Regions from separate parts of the Brevibacillus sp. AY1 genome, predicted to be linked through region 2. Evidence: a T-box and tRNA genes for the amino acid it is inferred to sense, from the RefSeq annotation. Region 2 holds a T-box; the other holds one or more tRNA genes.
What was found. The T-box of region 2 lies ahead of serS (serine--tRNA ligase). A T-box ahead of a tRNA ligase gene usually reads a tRNA of that ligase, here a tRNA-Ser.

Region 1 (8,369 bases), on a different contig from region 2:
GCCAGACGGTCTTTATTTGCGTGAGGTAATGTACCCGTACTGTGTAGCTGATGTGATCGGAGCTACAGAGGCAGAGTTGAAAATCGAGGGAGATGTTGCGGTCTTCCGCTAGGCATGTCCAGCATAGGATGAATACAAAAGGACAAGTCCGAATAATCCATAGGCAGGAGGATGAATCAATGACCAAATGGCAATCGCTCATCCATGAGCAGATACGCAAAGAGCGGGACGAGGCTACTACGCTGCTGCAGGAATGGGTGCGCCACGCAAGCGTGTCCGGCGCGGAGAAATCCATCCAGGAGTCTATTGCGAGCAGACTGGCGAGAATGGGACTGGATGTCGATCTGTGGGTGATGGGTGGCGATGAACTCGTACGGCATCCCTATTTTGTCTCGCCTCGTCTAACATTCGAGGAAAGTCCTAATGTGGTTGGTGTCTGGAAGGGTACAGGGGGTGGACGCTCGATTATTTTGAATGGACATGTCGATGTCGTCCCCGAGGGTGACGAAGCACAGTGGACACATCCTCCATTCAGCGGGGAAGTCGTGGATGGCAAGCTGTATGGACGTGGCGCAACAGATATGAAGGGTGGAAACTTGTCATCCCTGTTGGCTATCCAGGTTTTGCAGGCGCTTGGCGTCAAGCTGAAGGGAGATGTCATCTTCCAGAGCGTGGTCGAAGAAGAGAGCGGTGGGGCAGGCACACTGGCAACTATCCTGCGCGGCTACAAGGCAGATGCTGCTTTGATCCCTGAGCCGACCAATATGAAAATTTTCCCGAAACAACAAGGGTCCATGTGGTTCAGGCTGTTGGTGAAGGGACGCTCTGCCCATGGCGGAACCCGCTATGAAGGGGTAAGTGCCATTGAGAAAAGCCTGCTGGTCGTACAGGCAGTCGGACAGCTGGAAAAAGAGCGTAACGACCGGATGACTGACCCCTTGTATGCCAAGCTGCCGATTCCGATTCCGATCAACATCGGGGTGATCGAAGGGGGCAAGTGGCCGTCTTCCGTAGCTGATTTGGTCAAGCTGGAAGGGCGTATGGGCGTGGCGCCGGGTGAGCAGATGGACGATGCCAAGGCGGAAATGGAAGCAGCATTGAGAGGTCTTGCCGAGATCGATCCGTGGTTTGCTGAAAATCCTGTGGAGCTGGAATGGTACGGGGCACGTTGGGTACCAGGCTCCGTGGAGGAGGATCACCCCTTGATGGAAATCCTGCATAAGCAATTTGTGGCAACGACTGGTCAGCGAGCCGTAGTGGAAGCCTCTCCTTGGGGAACGGATGGTGGACTCCTGACAGCATTGGCCGATACGCCATCCATTGTGGTAGGTCCTGGTGTCACACAGGTTGCACACTACCCCAACGAATATATTGTGCTGGATGACATTTTCCATTGTGCGGAGATTTTTGCCTTGACCTTGATCGAGTGGTGCGAAGTTTCAGAATTGTAGGCAAACTGGATACGTTTGGACCCGATAGCCCAATCAGCTAGGAGGATTCGCTTGTGAAAAAAGCATGTTATATCGGCGGGCAGTGGATGTACGCCACTGAGTATGCCCCTCTTTACGCACCTTACAGTGGCAACGAGATTGCCCAAATATCCTTGGCGGATGAAAGGCTCGTAGAACAGGCGATAACAGCAGCACAAAAAGCAACTCCCCTGATGCGCAGGATGCCCGCCTATCAGCGAGCCTCCCTATTGGAAAGAATCTCGATCCTGATGGGTGAGAGAATGGAAGAAGCGGCGAGGATGATCGCCCTGGAAGCAGGAAAACCCATCAAGACAGCGAGAGGAGAGGTCATTCGTACCATACAAACCTACAAATTCGCAGCCGAGGAAGCGAAGCGCCTGCACGGTGAGACAATCCCTATGGATGCTGCTGTAGGGGGAGAGGGGCGTGTGGCGTATACGGTTCGAGAGCCCTTGGGCGTCATCGGAGCCATCACGCCCTTCAACTTTCCCATGAATCTCGTCGCCCACAAGGTAGGACCTGCCTTAGCTGCAGGAAACACGGTAGTTCTGAAGCCCGCCTCGCAGACACCACTGTCTGCCTTATTTTTGGCCGAGATAGCCGAGCAAGCAGGGGTGCCAGCAGGTGCGCTGAATATCGTGACAGGCAGTGGAAGCAGCGTGGGTGATCTGCTTGTCAAGGACCCGCGAATAAAAGCTATTACCTTTACAGGAAGCCCTTCAGTCGGTATGGATATACGGAATCGTGCTGGCTTGAAAAGGGTGACGTTGGAGCTAGGTTCTAATTCTGCTGTCATTGTAGATCGCGATGTCCATTTAGAAGAGGTCATTCCCCGTTGTATTTTTGGTGCCTTTGCCTATTCTGGACAGGTGTGCATATCTGTACAGAAAATTTATGTGGTCAAAGAGCTGTACGAGCCGTTTGTCAGCCGTTTTGTCACAGAAACTCGAAGGCTTCGGGGAGGAGATTCTCTGTCCGAGGATGCGGACTATTCAGCGATGATCCATCCCAATGAGACTCAGCGAGTGCTCTCCTGGGTCGAGAAAGCCGCCTTGCAGGGTGCCAGAATAGAATGCGGAGGAACATGTGAAGGGCGCATGCTGCAGCCGACGGTCATGACTGGCGTTCCTGAAGATGCGAAAATATCTTGTCAGGAAGTGTTCGGTCCAGTCGTCCTGATCAATCCGGTTGATTCTGTTCAGCATGCCATCGAGTTGGTCAACGATTCGCGCTATGGGTTGCAGGCTGGTGTCTACACGAACCATCTTGGTACGGCCATGCTGGCTGCTGATGAGCTTCATGTAGGTGGCGTCATGATTAACGACATTCCTACATTCCGAGTAGACCATATGCCGTATGGCGGGGTCAAAGAGAGTGGCATGGGGCGTGAAGGTGTCAAATACGCGATGGAAGAGCTGACAGAATGTAAGCTTGTTGTGATGAAGAAATAGCGAATCAGGTTTCCGTTTTCCTGGCGTTGTGCCAGCTTCAGACAACGCCAGAAAAATGTAGAAAAATAGTTGCATGGAATCTAGCGGGTGTGCTATAGTAAATCTTGTCTTGAAAACGTGGAGGGATACCGAAGTGGTCATAACGGGGCGGTCTTGAAAACCGTTAGGCGGCAACGTCACGGGGGTTCGAATCCCTCTCCCTCCGCCATAAAGAATATTACGAACAGCGAGTAGGCCTGATCTACTCGCTTTTTTACGTCTTTTTCGACGTCCTGGTCAGGTTCACAAGTAGATAATTGACATTGCGTCATATTTATTCTACAGTTAAACCATGCCTATGTCAGACAATTACAAATAAAATGAACAAAAGGGGAGTTCTAGCATGGACTATCGCTTTGCAGATCGCGTTAAAATGTTCAAATCATCCGCAATCCGCGAGATATCTGAAATTATCGCAAAGGGTAATGACGTGATTTCTTTCGCAGGTGGCTTCCCTTACGAGCCTTACTTTCCTCAAGCTGAACTGGAACAGGCTTTTGATAAGGTTTTTGCATCCGGCAAGTCTTCCTTGCAGTATGGAATGACTTCAGGCTTTATGCCATTACGTGAAAAAATCAGCGAGCGAGTGAAAGCCAAGGGCATCCAAGCAGCACCAGTAGAAGTGCTTTTGACAACGGGTTCTCAGCAATCGATCGATCTTTTCAGCAGAATCATGCTCTCCCCTGGGGATGTCGTGCTGACTGAAAACCCAACCTTCCTGGCAGCTGTTCAGGCATTCGAATCCTATGAAGCCAAGGTTATCGGCGTGCAAAGCGACAAAGATGGAATGGATCCTGAGGACCTCGCCAAAAAGCTGAAAGAATACAAGCCGAAGTTTATTTATGTCGTACCAACCTTCTCGAATCCTGAAGGAAAAGTGTGGAGCAATGAACGTCGTGTGGCCTTGCTGAAGCTGGCAGAAGAGCACAATACCTTGATTTTGGAAGATGATCCGTACGGTGAGCTGCAGTTCAATGCCGAAGAGACCTACACACCCATCGCTGCGATGGATACGGAAAAGAAATATGTGATTTATACCAGCTCCTTTTCCAAAACGGTGGTGCCTTCCTTACGTGTAGGATGGGTGACAGGACCCCAGCCAATCATGAAGGTGCTGGCTCAAATCAAAGAGGCTGCAGATCTCATGTCCAGCCCGTTAAATCAACAAGCGCTGTATCATCTACTCAATGATTTTGATCTGGATGGGCACATCCGCATGCTTTGCCAGCAGTACCACCAGCACATGCTGGTCATGCAGGATTATCTGAAAAAGCTGGATTCGTGCAAATGGGTTGAACCCAAAGGTGGCATGTTCATCTGGTTAGAGGTTGACGAGAATATTCATGCCACGGAATTATTGACGAAGGTCGTTCCTCACGGGGTTGCCTTTATTCCGGGAGCGCCGTTCTATGTAGATTCCCCTCGTCAAAATACGATGCGGTTGAATTTCACCAACTCCAATCCAGAGAGAATTAAATTGGGGATGGAACGGTTGACCGAAGCATTCCAACAAGCGATGAAATAAACGAGCAGATGGGAAGGTAGAAGAGATGGAACAATTTGGCATTTATCAGGTATCGATCCCCCTCCCGATTTGGAACGACAGCGTACATTGCTATCTTGCCCGAACAGAAGGGAAATGGGTGGTTGTCGACACTGGAATTAATGGACATGTCACTCAAGAGACGTGGGAAGCGGCTTTTACGAAGCATGGCATCTCGCCTGGCCATGATATCTCCCGCATCTATCTCACGCATCACCACGCCGATCATTTCGGATTTGCAGGGGTCATGCAGGAATGGACGAATGCCCCCTTGTATCTCAGTGATCGGGAGGAGCAATTGTCCCGCTTTACCTGGAGCAAGGAAGGATTTTCCACCTTTTATCGAAGCTGTGGTCTGCCAGAAGCCATGGTCAGCGAGCTGGTAGGCAACCCTACAGCCTCTGTAAAGCCGATCACTCCGTACCCTCGGATGCTTGAACGGATTGAGGCCGGAGATCAATTCCAGATCGGTGAGCTGAATTTCGAAGCGATGCTCATGCCGGGACATACGCCGGGACACATCTGCTATTACAATGCCGACGAAAAAATTCTGATTTCAGGCGATCATTTTACCAAAGAGACGATCCCGTATATATCCTATCACGGGTACGGAGATGAAAATCCGCTGGCAACGTTTCTGACTACATTGCGGAAGATGCAGGAAATGGAGATTTCGCAAGTATGGCCAGGGCATGGCCCCGTTTTTCATGACGCACAGGAACGCATCGAGGAATTGGTCCAGCATTACCAAGCTCGGATGGCTATTGTGATGGACCACGCAAAAGGGGAAAAGACTGCTTACCAATTAGCGGAGAGCTTGTTCCAGAAAGAGCTACCCACTTTTAATCAGTGGATTATCTTGGGAGAAACAAATGCCTACTTGCGCTATCTGGTAGGGCAAGGGGAGTTAGAAGGATTCGAATCAAATGGCATTTTATACTATAAGAAGAAATGATAAAGGAATAGCCATACTTTACATATAGACCAAAATCTTCGCTTGGTGCTATTGCAACAAATGGGGATCCTTTGACGACAACGCTCTGCGGTGTCGTCATTTTATTAATCAGACTGCTTTACGCGCTCATTCGAGAGTAAATCCCTGATCTTCCCTCTATAACCAGCAGATTCAATGTCGATGGTAGAGGGCAAATGAGATATCCTGTACCTAAGGACTTGATTCTTGGGGCCTGCGGCAGCTTCAAACCTAGCAGAGGAGGTTGCCGCTTTTTTTGCTTATTATTGTCAGAATATACACATAAAACCGAACAATCGATTATAATAGAATCAATACAAGTAAGGAGGCATGTAGATGACCGAAATCCAGCGGGCAAGGCGAAATACGTTAGGGGACATTCTTCGCAGAAGTCGTGGGCGCTACCCAGACAAGACAGCGCTGCAATTTGAAGAAGAAGTGCTTACATACCGTGAATTGGATCAATTGGTCAATCAGACTGCGCATGCTGTAATCAGCAGAGGGTTGAAAAAAGGAGACCGCGCTGCAGTGATTTCTCGCAATTCTATGGATTTTGCCATCCTCAACTTTGCCCTTGCGAAAGCAGGAGTCATCATGGTGCCGATCAACTACATGCTGAATGCGGATGATGTCGCATTTATCTTGGGGCATTCCGAGGCAAACGCGTGCTTCGTCGCTCCAGAATTTCTGTCCGTAGCCCAAGAAGCGCTTCGACAAACAGGGATTACTCCGGGGCTGCTCTCTCTGATCTCTAATCCTGCGCTTCAGCAGGGAGAGTGGATTCCCTTCCGCGAGATGATTAGCAACGAAGCGAGCGAGGAGCCAGAAGTAGAACTGGAGGATGACGATATCGCGCAGATATTGTACACCAGTGGTACGGAATCCAAGCCAAAAGGCGTGATGCTGACACATAAAAGCATCATTACCGAGTATGTCAGCACCATTATCGATGGCGGAATGACAGAAGAGGATGTAGCAATTCATGCTCTGCCTCTTTTTCATAGTGCGCAGCTTCATTGCTTTCTTGGACCGTATATCTATTTGGGGGGAAGCGGAATCATTCTGGAGCAGGCAACACCTGGACTGATGCTGGCAACCGTAGAAAAGCATCAGGCAACACAATTGTTTTGCCCTCCGACGGTCTGGATTGCCTTGCTTCGTTCGCCTGATTTTGCCACGCGTGATGTAAGCTCTTTGAAAAAATGCTATTATGGGGCAGCTATCATGCCGGTAGAGATTCTCAAAGAGCTCGGGGAACGACTCCCTGGAGCGCAGTTCTACAACTTCTACGGACAGACGGAGGTAGCGCCGCTGGCTACCGTGCTGAAGCCTGGGGAGCAGATTCGAAAGGCAGGCTCTGCTGGGAAGCCAGCGCTTAATGTAGAGACGAAAATCATGGATGATGACGGAAACGAAGTCGCGCGAGGAGAAATCGGAGAAATCGTTCATCGTACAAGTCACGCCATGCTTGGCTATTACCGCGACCCCGAAAAGACGCAAGCGGCTTTCGAAGGCGGGTGGTTTCATAGCGGTGATTTGGGAATCATGGATGAGGAAGGCTTTATTACCGTCGTCGATCGGAAGAAGGACATGATCAAGTCCGGCGGGGAGAACATCGCCAGCAGGGAAATCGAAGAAATGATCTATCAGCATCCCAAGGTCTCCGAGGTAGCTGTCATCGGGGTGCCGCATCCGTACTGGATCGAGGCTGTCACGGCTGTTGTAGTTCCAAAGGCTGGCGAGGTCGTAACCTCCGAGGAACTGCTGGATTTCTGCAAAGAGAGGCTCTCCTCGTTCAAAACACCAAAATATGTCGTGATTGCCGAGAACCTGCCTCGCAATCCGAGTGGAAAGATCCTGAAGCGGGAGCTGCGTTTACGCTACGAAGTCCTCGCCTCACAATAATCGTAACTCCATCATTAAAAAGAGAACCCGCTTCGGTCAACTGTGCCGAAAGCGGGTTCTCCAATTTCGATCGTGGTGCGCCCTTACTTGACTGTCGAGATCGTTTGGCGATCAGGGGAGATGGCTTCAAAATGATACCCTTTCTCCTTTAAGAACTGCATAACTTGCGGCAAGGATTGAGAGGTAGCGGATTTGGTAGCCGTGTCGTGCATCAGGACCACGATTTCTTTCTGGTTTTTGACCTGTTGCTTGATCTGCGCCAGCGCTTCCGTAGCCGTATAGCGATTGCTCCGAGCATCCCCATTGGTGACATTCCAGTCGATAAAGGTAAGACCGCGTTTGTTGGACTCTTCCTTGATGGCTGCCATGACGGTATGGTTATTGTTGTAATGCTTGGGATCCTGATATTTGAGACTGATCGTGTTGGTGCTGCCGCCAGGATAACGGAACAGTGCAGGCTTTACGCCTGTGGCGTCTTCGATAAGTTTGTTGCCCTTTTCCATATCTGCAAAAAATGCGTCTACACTCTCATACAGATATCGGTAATCATGCGAATAAGAGTGGCCGCCCAGGCTATGGCCTTCTGCGACAATTTGCTTCAGAATCTCCTCGTTGCCAGGGATGCTTCGACCTACTACGAAAAAGGTAGCTTTCGCATCAAAGGATTTCAACGTCTCCAGGATGTGTAAGGTGACAGGTGAAGGACCATCATCAAACGTCAGATAGGCGACTTTTTCTGCAACAGGTGGAGCCGGATTCTGGTTCGGGGCAGGTGCAGCAGCCTTCGCAGGTGGTGACTCTGGCGTTGGCGTTCCTGGTACAGGTGTTGATGCAGCAGGCTGCTGTACTTGTGGCTGGGACGGTTTTGAACCATTCGTCTGATCAGGTTGCACGCTGCCTTCGCTTCCCGGCTTGGCAGGATTAGGTACCGCTGGCATCGCGTCGGGCTTTGGAGCCGTTTCTGTCATATTCCCATCTGCTTCCGG
Region 2 (8,369 bases):
TTCCAATGCCAGGTCCAATGCCTTCGTGCCGATCACAGAGCCAAAGTTGTTCTGGCCATCTACCAAAATGGTCGCTTCGCTCTCGTTCACCTTCTCCACGGCAGCAAAGGGGTCAATCATACCTGCTTCAATGCGCTTTAGGTAGATCGCCGTCCGCACCACTCCGTGCGATTCCACTCCTCGCAAATCTGCCTGAACCAGAGAATCGGCCACAATCGCTGCCGACTGTGCGGGTACACCCGCTTTGATAAATACCTGCTCACAAAAATGTTGTAGTCCTTCCCAGCTGTATCTACTCGATAATGCCAACAAATTCACAGCCCTTCTGCTTTAATGTCTCATCCACCCATGTACGATCTACGGTTCCGTCTGCAATAGAGGCAAGAATGGCTTCTTCCTTTGCTTGTTGAGCTTTGACCAGCGCCAGAACCTCTTCAGCCAAATCCGCTGGAACGACAGCTAATCCATCTTCATCCCCAACGATGATATCCCCGGGATGCACGACCATTCCTCCTACCGAGACAGGAACGTTAATCTCTCCTGGGCCGTCTTTATAGGGTCCACGGTGGGTCACTCCTCTTGCATATACCGGGAACACGTCCTGTTTAAAGGCTTCGGTATCGCGGATTGCCCCATCTACCACAAAGCCGCTCACCCCGTTTTTCTGAGCGATTCGAAGCATGATCTCTCCGACAATCGCGTTCGTCAAATCACCACCTGCATCGACGACAATGACATCTCCAGCTTCGGCCATGTCGATCGCCTTGTGCACCATCAGGTTGTCGCCTGGTCGAGTTTTTACGGTTAGAGCAGTCCCGACCAGCTTTCCTTCTTTATGATAGGGCGTTAATCCGGCAGCCACGCCATGCATCCGATTGAGGTTATCGCTGATATGAGGAGTAACTACGTGCCGAAATTGTTCTACAAGCTCCTTCGCAGGGCGCTTGCTGATTGGAAATACTCGAAAGCCGATGTTCACCATGATGATTCCTCCTACTTCGTCCCGCAAGAGCGACGAATAATCAAATTGGGTTCCAGCAATGTTGTTTTGGCCTTTACGGGCCGCTTTGCCTGAATACGCTTGATTAGACTTTTTACTGCGATTTCTCCCATTTCATAGGCCGGCTGATTAACCGTTGTCAAAGGAGGATCCAAATGCATCGACCAGACCGTCTCGTCGTAGCCTATGAGCGAAATATCTTGGGGCACGCGCAGGTTTTGTTCCTTGATGGCTTCGAGGATTTCCAGCGTCATCATGTTGTTGGTAGAAAAAATCGCATCTACTTCTGGTGATTGTGCAAGCAGCTCCTTGGTGGCTTCTTTCACAATCCCTTTTTTCTCTGGCAAGATCCGAATCAGCGAATCACGCACAGCCAAGCCATTGCGAACCAAGCCCTGCTTGTATCCTTCAATCCGTTCGAGTCTCGGACTTACGCCTTCAGGAGGGTACACCATGATCGCGATATTTTTCCGACCATTTTTGCACAGCTGATCAATGGCCAGCATAGCACCCATCACATTGTCCACGACAACGGTATCCAGCTCCAGCTCCGCCACTTTACGGTTGACCGCCACAACGGGATATTTATTGCCAATCAAAGACTCGTACAAGGCAAAATTTTTCATCGTCGGGTTGATAATGATCCCGTCGACCTGCCTCATCTGTAGTCCCCTGATGTACTCTTCCTCCAATTGAGGATCGTCATTGGAGTTGCAAATCATCAAACTGTAGCCCAGAGCACGACAAGCGTCCTCCACACCCTCCAACACCCTGGTCCAGTACGGGTTTTGCAAATTGGACAAAATGATTCCCAGTACGTTTGTCCGCATCTGCTTTAATCCTCTAGCCAAAGCATTTGGGCGATAATCCAATTCACGAATCACTTCCAATATGCGTTTCTTCGTTTCTTCTGTTGCGTGTTCGAAGTGACCGTTCAGAATTCTGGAGACCGTAGTCTTGGATACCCCAGCCTTTTTTGCCACATCATCAATCGTTACTTTCATTAATCAGTTCCTCTTTTCCATATTTCTTTGAGAAATAAAGGATTCATTCGTATTAGAAGTTTTGGAAACCGTTTTTGGAAATCGGTTTCGTGAATCGGTTAACTAGATATTAACAGCCCAATAAAGCGATTTCAATATGTATTTTTTTTGAATTAGCAGAATTATATTTCACAGCTTGCAGTGGTTGGGCTTTTCGAAAAAATAGAAAAAACCGCGCAATCACGCGGTTTTTCGATGGCGTCCCCGAGAGGATTCGAACCTCCGACCTACAGTTTAGGAAACCGTTGCTCTATCCTGCTGAGCTACGGGGACAGATTTTCTTTTGTACACTCTCCATTATAAAAAGAGTATCGCCATTTGGCAAATGGAGGACCAGGGCAAACAAGCCCTGATCCTCCTCTTTTTTTCCGAATTAATGATGAGTAAATTGCTCTTCCTCTGTCGAGCCGCTCAAAGCTGTGGTCGAAGAGTTCCCGCCAGCGATCACCTGCGCGATCTCATCGAAATACCCGGTACCTACCTCGCGCTGATGACGCGTAGCCGTGTAGCCGTACACTTCGCTCGCAAATTCTGCCTGCTGTAGCTCAGAGTATGCCGCCATGCCGCGATCACGGTAGTTGCGAGCCAGCTCAAACATGCCGTAATTGAGGGCATGGAAGCCTGCGAGGGTGACGAACTGAAATTTGTAACCCATCTCGCCCAGCTCTTCCTGGAAGCGAGCGATGGATGCGTCATCCAGCTTTTTCTTCCAATTGAATGACGGAGAGCAGTTGTAAGCCAGCATTTTACCCGGGAAATTTGCATGAATCGCCTCGGCAAAGCGACGCGCCTCCTCGAGATTCGGCTCCGCAGTCTCGCACCAGATGAGATCAGCGTAAGGCGCATAAGCCAAACCGCGTGCGATAGCAGCATCCAGCCCGCCACGTAGACGGAAAAAGCCTTCTGGTGTACGTTCTCCTGTGAGAAACGGCTGATCCTGCTCATCGATGTCGCTCGTGATAAGGAAAGCACCATTCGCATCTGTACGTGCTACAATGATGGTCGGAACGCCCATCACATCGGCTGCAAATCGAGCAGAGATCAGGTTGCGAACAGCTGCCTGAGTCGGGATCAGCACCTTGCCGCCCATATGTCCGCATTTTTTCTCGGAAGCCAGCTGATCCTCAAAATGAACACCTGCTGCACCCGCTTCAATCATGCCTTTCATCAGCTCAAAGACGTTGAGCGGTCCACCAAATCCGGCTTCCGCATCTGCGACGATCGGTGCGAACCAATGCGTGTCAGAGCCTCCCTCGGATTGATCGATCTGATCGGCCCGTTGCAAAGCCTGATTAATTCTTTTAACTACCTGCGGCACACTGTTGGCAGGATACAAGCTCTGGTCCGGATACATTTGTCCAGCCAGGTTGGCATCAGCTGCGACTTGCCAGCCGCTCAGGTAGATTGCTTTCAACCCTGCTTTTACCTGCTGGATCGCTTGATTCCCGGTCAATGCCCCCAGCGCCTTGATATGATGTTCGGTATGAAGCAAGCTCCACAATCTTTCCGCACCTAGTCGTGCCAAGGTATGCTCTACCTGCACCGTACCACGCAATCGTACGACATCTTCGGCCGAATAGCTGCGCGTGATTCCTTGAAAACGTTCCGTTTGCCAATATTGCTCCACTTGTTGAATCGCTTCCTGCTTGTTGATTTTCGTCATTTTCATTTCCTCCACCCATGTTTTTATATTTAAGCTAAATAGCGATAACCCGGTATGGTTAAAAACTCTTCAAACGTATCCTCTGTCACCAGTCTCAGGAACAGCTCTCCTGCCAACGGGAACTGGCTATGCTGATACTTTTCCTCACCCAGCTCCTGCTTCAAAAGAAGCATTTCCTCACTCGTCCACTGCTTTACCAGCGCGATCGTGATTTTGCGGCCATCCGATAAAACTCCTTTATCATGGCGAATCCATTGCCAAACCTGCGCGCGGGAGATTTCGGCTGTCGCAGCATCCTCCATCAGATTGCGGATCGGCACCGCTCCTGATCCGCGCAGCCACGCCTCGATATACTGGATGCCGACACTGATATTCGTGCGGACCCCTTCTTCCGTAATCTCCCCAGCTGGGACAGCCAGCAGATGCTCCGCAGACACTTGCACGTCCTCGCGTTTGTACCAGATCTGATTGGGCTCTCGCATCAGACGATTGAATACCTCCATCGCGACGGGCACCAATCCCGGATGCGCAACCCATGTGCCGTCGTGTCCGTCGTATGCTTCCCGCTCCTTGTCAGCACGTACCTTGGCCAAGGCCTCCTCATTTTTGACCGGGTCGTTCTTGACCGGAATCTGCGCGGCCATTCCGCCGATGCAAGGAGCCATTCGCTTGTGGCACGTCCTTACCGCCAAGGTGGTATAGGCCTTCATGAATGGTACCGTCATCGTCACCTGTGCACGATCCGGCAGTATCACGTCGGGTTGATTTCTCAGCTTTTTGATATAGCTGAAGATGTAATCCCATCGGCCGCAATTGAGTCCAGCGCTGTGCTCGCGCAGCTCATACAAGATCTCATCCATTTCAAAGGCAGCCATAATGGTCTCAATGAGGACGGTTGCCCGAATCGTACCCCGGGGGATATTTAATTCCTCCTGCGCAAACAAGAAAACATCATTCCAGAGTCGAGCTTCCAAATGACTCTCCAGCTTCGGCAAATAGAAATACGGGGCAGTCCCGTTCGCCAAAAGAGCTTGAACATTGTGATAAAAATAGAGGCCAAAATCCACGAAACTGGCAGAAACCGGCTTTTGATCGAGCAGGATGTGTTTTTCCTCCATGTGCAAACCTCGCGGGCGTATCTTCAGTACAGCAATCTTCTCATTCAGCATGTATTTTTTGTTTTCCGGGCTGGTGTAGGAAATATTGCGTCTTACCGCATCCTTCATGTTGATTTGGCCTTGGATCGTGTTCACCCACGTAGGAGAGTTGGCATCCTCAAAATCAGCCATGAACAGACGTGCTCCGGAGTTCAGGGCATTGATGACCATTTTGCGGTCGCCTGCAGGACCGGTAATCTCCACCCTTCGATCCAACAAATCCATCGGCAGAGGTGCCACCGTCCATTCTCCTTTGCGAATATGCGCCATCTCCGGCAGAAAATCAGGCAATTCCCCTTCATCAATCTGCGCTTGTCGCTCCTCGCGTCTAGCTAACAGCTCCAGTCGACGATCCCCAAACTTTTGTTCCAGCTTGACGATGAACTGAAGCGCTTCCGGTGTCAAAATTTCCTCATACCCTGGCAGAATCTCTGCATCAATCTCCATTGGAGATGGGTTCGTTGGTATTGTAGTCAAGCAAAGCCCCTCCTTTTCCTACCCGTTTTATTATGGTACAGATGATAAATCAATCAGTTATTATAGTACAGATCAAACAAAAAAAATGGGCTACTCTATGCTGCCACTACCGCTGCAATGACTACAGCAAACATGCCCGTCACCCAGACAATGGCGACATGTCGTGCCATTCGCCTCGATACCGACCCCTTCACAACGTGTGCAATCCTGTTCACCGTTTCCATCACACCTGTAGCAATTCATTCCCCATTCCTCCTATTTCTGTATTAAAACAATATTCTCAACTTTTGAAGTTATTATATAACAGAGAATATAACAGTGCAACAACAATTTTTAAATTTTCACAACTGTACTAGTACAAAAGAAAACAGCTCTGTTCCAAATGGATCAGAGCTGTTTGTTTTATTTGACAACGCTTATTTCGGGGCGATTTTCTCCAAGCCACCCATATACGGACGCAATACTTCTGGGATCGTAATGGACCCATCTGCTTCCTGGTAGTTTTCCAGAATCGCAGCTACCGTACGGCCAATCGCCAAACCCGAACCGTTCAAGGTATGAACGAATTCTGGCTTGCTCTTGGTATCGCGGCGGAAACGAATGTTAGCGCGACGTGCTTGGAAAGCCTCAAAGTTGGAGCAAGACGAAATTTCGCGATACGTGTTGTTGCTTGGAATCCATACTTCCAAATCGAATTTTTTCGCAGCAGTGAAACCGAGATCGCCTGTGCACATGCTCAATACACGATAAGGCAGGCCCAAGAGCTGCAATACCTTCTCCGCGTTCTTCACCAGCTTATCCAATTCGTCATAGGAATCCTCGGGTTTGACGAACTTCACCATCTCTACTTTGTTAAACTGGTGCTGACGGATCAGACCGCGAGTATCACGACCTGCAGAGCCCGCTTCCGAACGGAAACATGCACTATATGCGGCATAATAGAGCGGCAAATCAGCTCCGTCGAGGATTTCATCACGGTGCATGTTGGTGACAGGCACCTCCGCTGTTGGAATCAGGAAATAGTCAGGTCCATCCAGTTTGAATGCATCCTCTTCAAACTTGGGCAATTGTCCGGTCCCTGTCATGCTGGCACGATTGACGATGTAGGGCGGAAGAATTTCCTCATATCCGTGCTCCGTGGTATGCAGATCGAGCATGAAGCTGATCAATGCACGCTCCAAACGCGCTCCCAAGCCTTTGTAAAAAACAAAACGACTGCCTGTTACTTTGGCTGCAGTTTCAAAATCGAGAATGCCAGCTTGTGTAGCCAGATCCCAGTGTGCTTTGGCTTCAAAGCCAAAATCACGAGGCTCGCCCCATGTCCAGGCTACGACGTTATCGTCTTCAGAAGTACCAATTGGTGTGCTCTCATGTGGCAGGTTGGGCAGACTGAGCAGGATTTCTTCCTGCTGCTCATCCAGCTGACGCAATTCTTCGTCCAGAACCTTGATGCGCTCGTTTACTTCCTTCATTTCAGCGATCAGGCTATCAGCATTTTCCTTGTTGCGTTTCATTACCGCGACCTGCTCGGAGACCGTGTTTCTTTTATTTTTCAAGGTTTCGGCTTCTTGAATCACTTGGCGGCGCTTCTCATCCACTTCGGCAAACTGATCCAGAGCGGAGATATCTTCATTACGAGCGGACAAACGGCGCTTAACTTCCTCCAGGTCTTGTCGTAAAACTTTTACGTCCAACATTTCGAATCCCTCCAAATCAACTTCAAATAAAAACAAAAAACACCCGTCCCCTGGTAAGGGACGAGTGTTGTATACCCGCGTTGCCACCCTCGTTGACAGATGCATCGTACCCAAAACATCTGTCCACTCTTCCGTCGTAACGGGACGGTTCCGGACAAGTTCATCCTTGTCACTCCGAGATGGATTCCTTCGCATGCTGGATCGGTTTGCACCACCCACCGACTCTCTAGACCAGACCTTGCGGAGTACTTGTTCTCATCAGCGTGTTTGCACATTTAACAACTTCTAACTTCTATTGTTAACTGTACTACAGGTTCTATACCTGTGTAAAGAGTCGCTGTCTACCACGATTCGGAGTATGAAACCTATTTTGATTCCTTCACCATATCGAGAAAATACTTGTGCAAGCGCGTATCCTCGGTCAATTCGGGATGAAAGGCTGCTGCCAGATATTGTCCGACACGCGCTGCAACGATTTTATCCTCGTACTTTGCCAATACCTGACCAGCTTCTCCTACCTCCATCAGGTAGGGAGCCCGGATAAACACCGCTGGATAATCAGCAGCAACTCCCGCTACGGGCAAGTTGACTTCAAAGCTGTCTTTTTGCCGACCAAAGGCATTGCGCGCTACCTTGATATCCATCAAACCGAGGTGTGCTTCCTGCTGTCCTTCTATTTGTTTGGCCAACAGGATCGCGCCTGCGCATGTACCGAAGATCGGCTTTCCCGCTTCTCCAAACGCACGAATCGCTTCCATCCATCCGTATTGGTGCATGAGCTTGCTGATCGTCGTGCTTTCTCCACCGGGAATCACCAGGCCGTCCAGGTCGTGGAGCTCCTCTACCTTTTTAACAGCAACGGCTGTAGCTCCCACAGCTTCGAGTAAACGTAGATGTTCGACTACTGCACCTTGCAGGGCAAGTACGCCTATTTTCATCGCGATCACCTTACCAGCCGCGCTCTTGCATGCGGTCTGCTTCACGGATTTTGGAGATTTCGATTCCTTGCATCGGGCTTCCCAAGCCTTTCGATACACGAGCAATCAGTTCGTAATCGGTGTAGTGAGTGGTTGCCTCTACGATTGCACGGGCAAATTTCTCTGGATTTTCCGATTTGAAGATTCCAGATCCTACAAACACACCATCGGATCCGAGCTGCATCATCAACGCTGCGTCTGCAGGTGTAGCGACTCCACCAGCGGCAAAGTTGACGACTGGAAGCTTTCCGTTCTTGTGCACATACTCCAGCAGGTCATATGGCGCTCCCAGATTTTTCGCTTCTGCCATCAATTCATCGTAGGACATCGCTTGTACTTTGCGGATTTGCGCCAT

Region 1: it has a tRNA-Ser gene. The T-box ahead of serS (serine--tRNA ligase) is inferred to sense a tRNA for this amino acid. The anticodon was not compared.

The regions. Positions count from the first base shown of each region.
Region 1 is NZ_JAFLPN010000001.1:202,447-210,815, forward strand. It holds gene JZI27_RS01070 (3-oxoacid CoA-transferase subunit B) at 1-112, shown strand, start outside; gene JZI27_RS01075 (peptidase) at 180-1,451, shown strand; gene JZI27_RS01080 (aldehyde dehydrogenase family protein) at 1,505-2,923, shown strand; tRNA gene JZI27_RS01085 (tRNA-Ser) at 3,043-3,131, shown strand; gene JZI27_RS01090 (aminotransferase-like domain-containing protein) at 3,306-4,487, shown strand; gene JZI27_RS01095 (MBL fold metallo-hydrolase) at 4,513-5,460, shown strand; gene JZI27_RS01100 (acyl-CoA synthetase) at 5,815-7,383, shown strand; gene JZI27_RS01105 (exo-beta-N-acetylmuramidase NamZ domain-containing protein) at 7,467-8,369, opposite strand, start outside.
Region 2 is NZ_JAFLPN010000043.1:16,418-24,786, forward strand. It holds gene JZI27_RS21615 (Ldh family oxidoreductase) at 1-312, opposite strand, end outside; gene JZI27_RS21620 (RraA family protein) at 293-982, opposite strand; gene JZI27_RS21625 (LacI family DNA-binding transcriptional regulator) at 994-2,004, opposite strand; tRNA gene JZI27_RS21630 (tRNA-Arg) at 2,240-2,316, opposite strand; gene aceA (isocitrate lyase) at 2,417-3,706, opposite strand; gene aceB (malate synthase A) at 3,736-5,340, opposite strand; gene serS (serine--tRNA ligase) at 5,757-7,037, opposite strand; T-box leader at 7,091-7,308, opposite strand; gene pdxT (pyridoxal 5'-phosphate synthase glutaminase subunit PdxT) at 7,403-7,975, opposite strand; gene pdxS (pyridoxal 5'-phosphate synthase lyase subunit PdxS) at 7,986-8,369, opposite strand, start outside.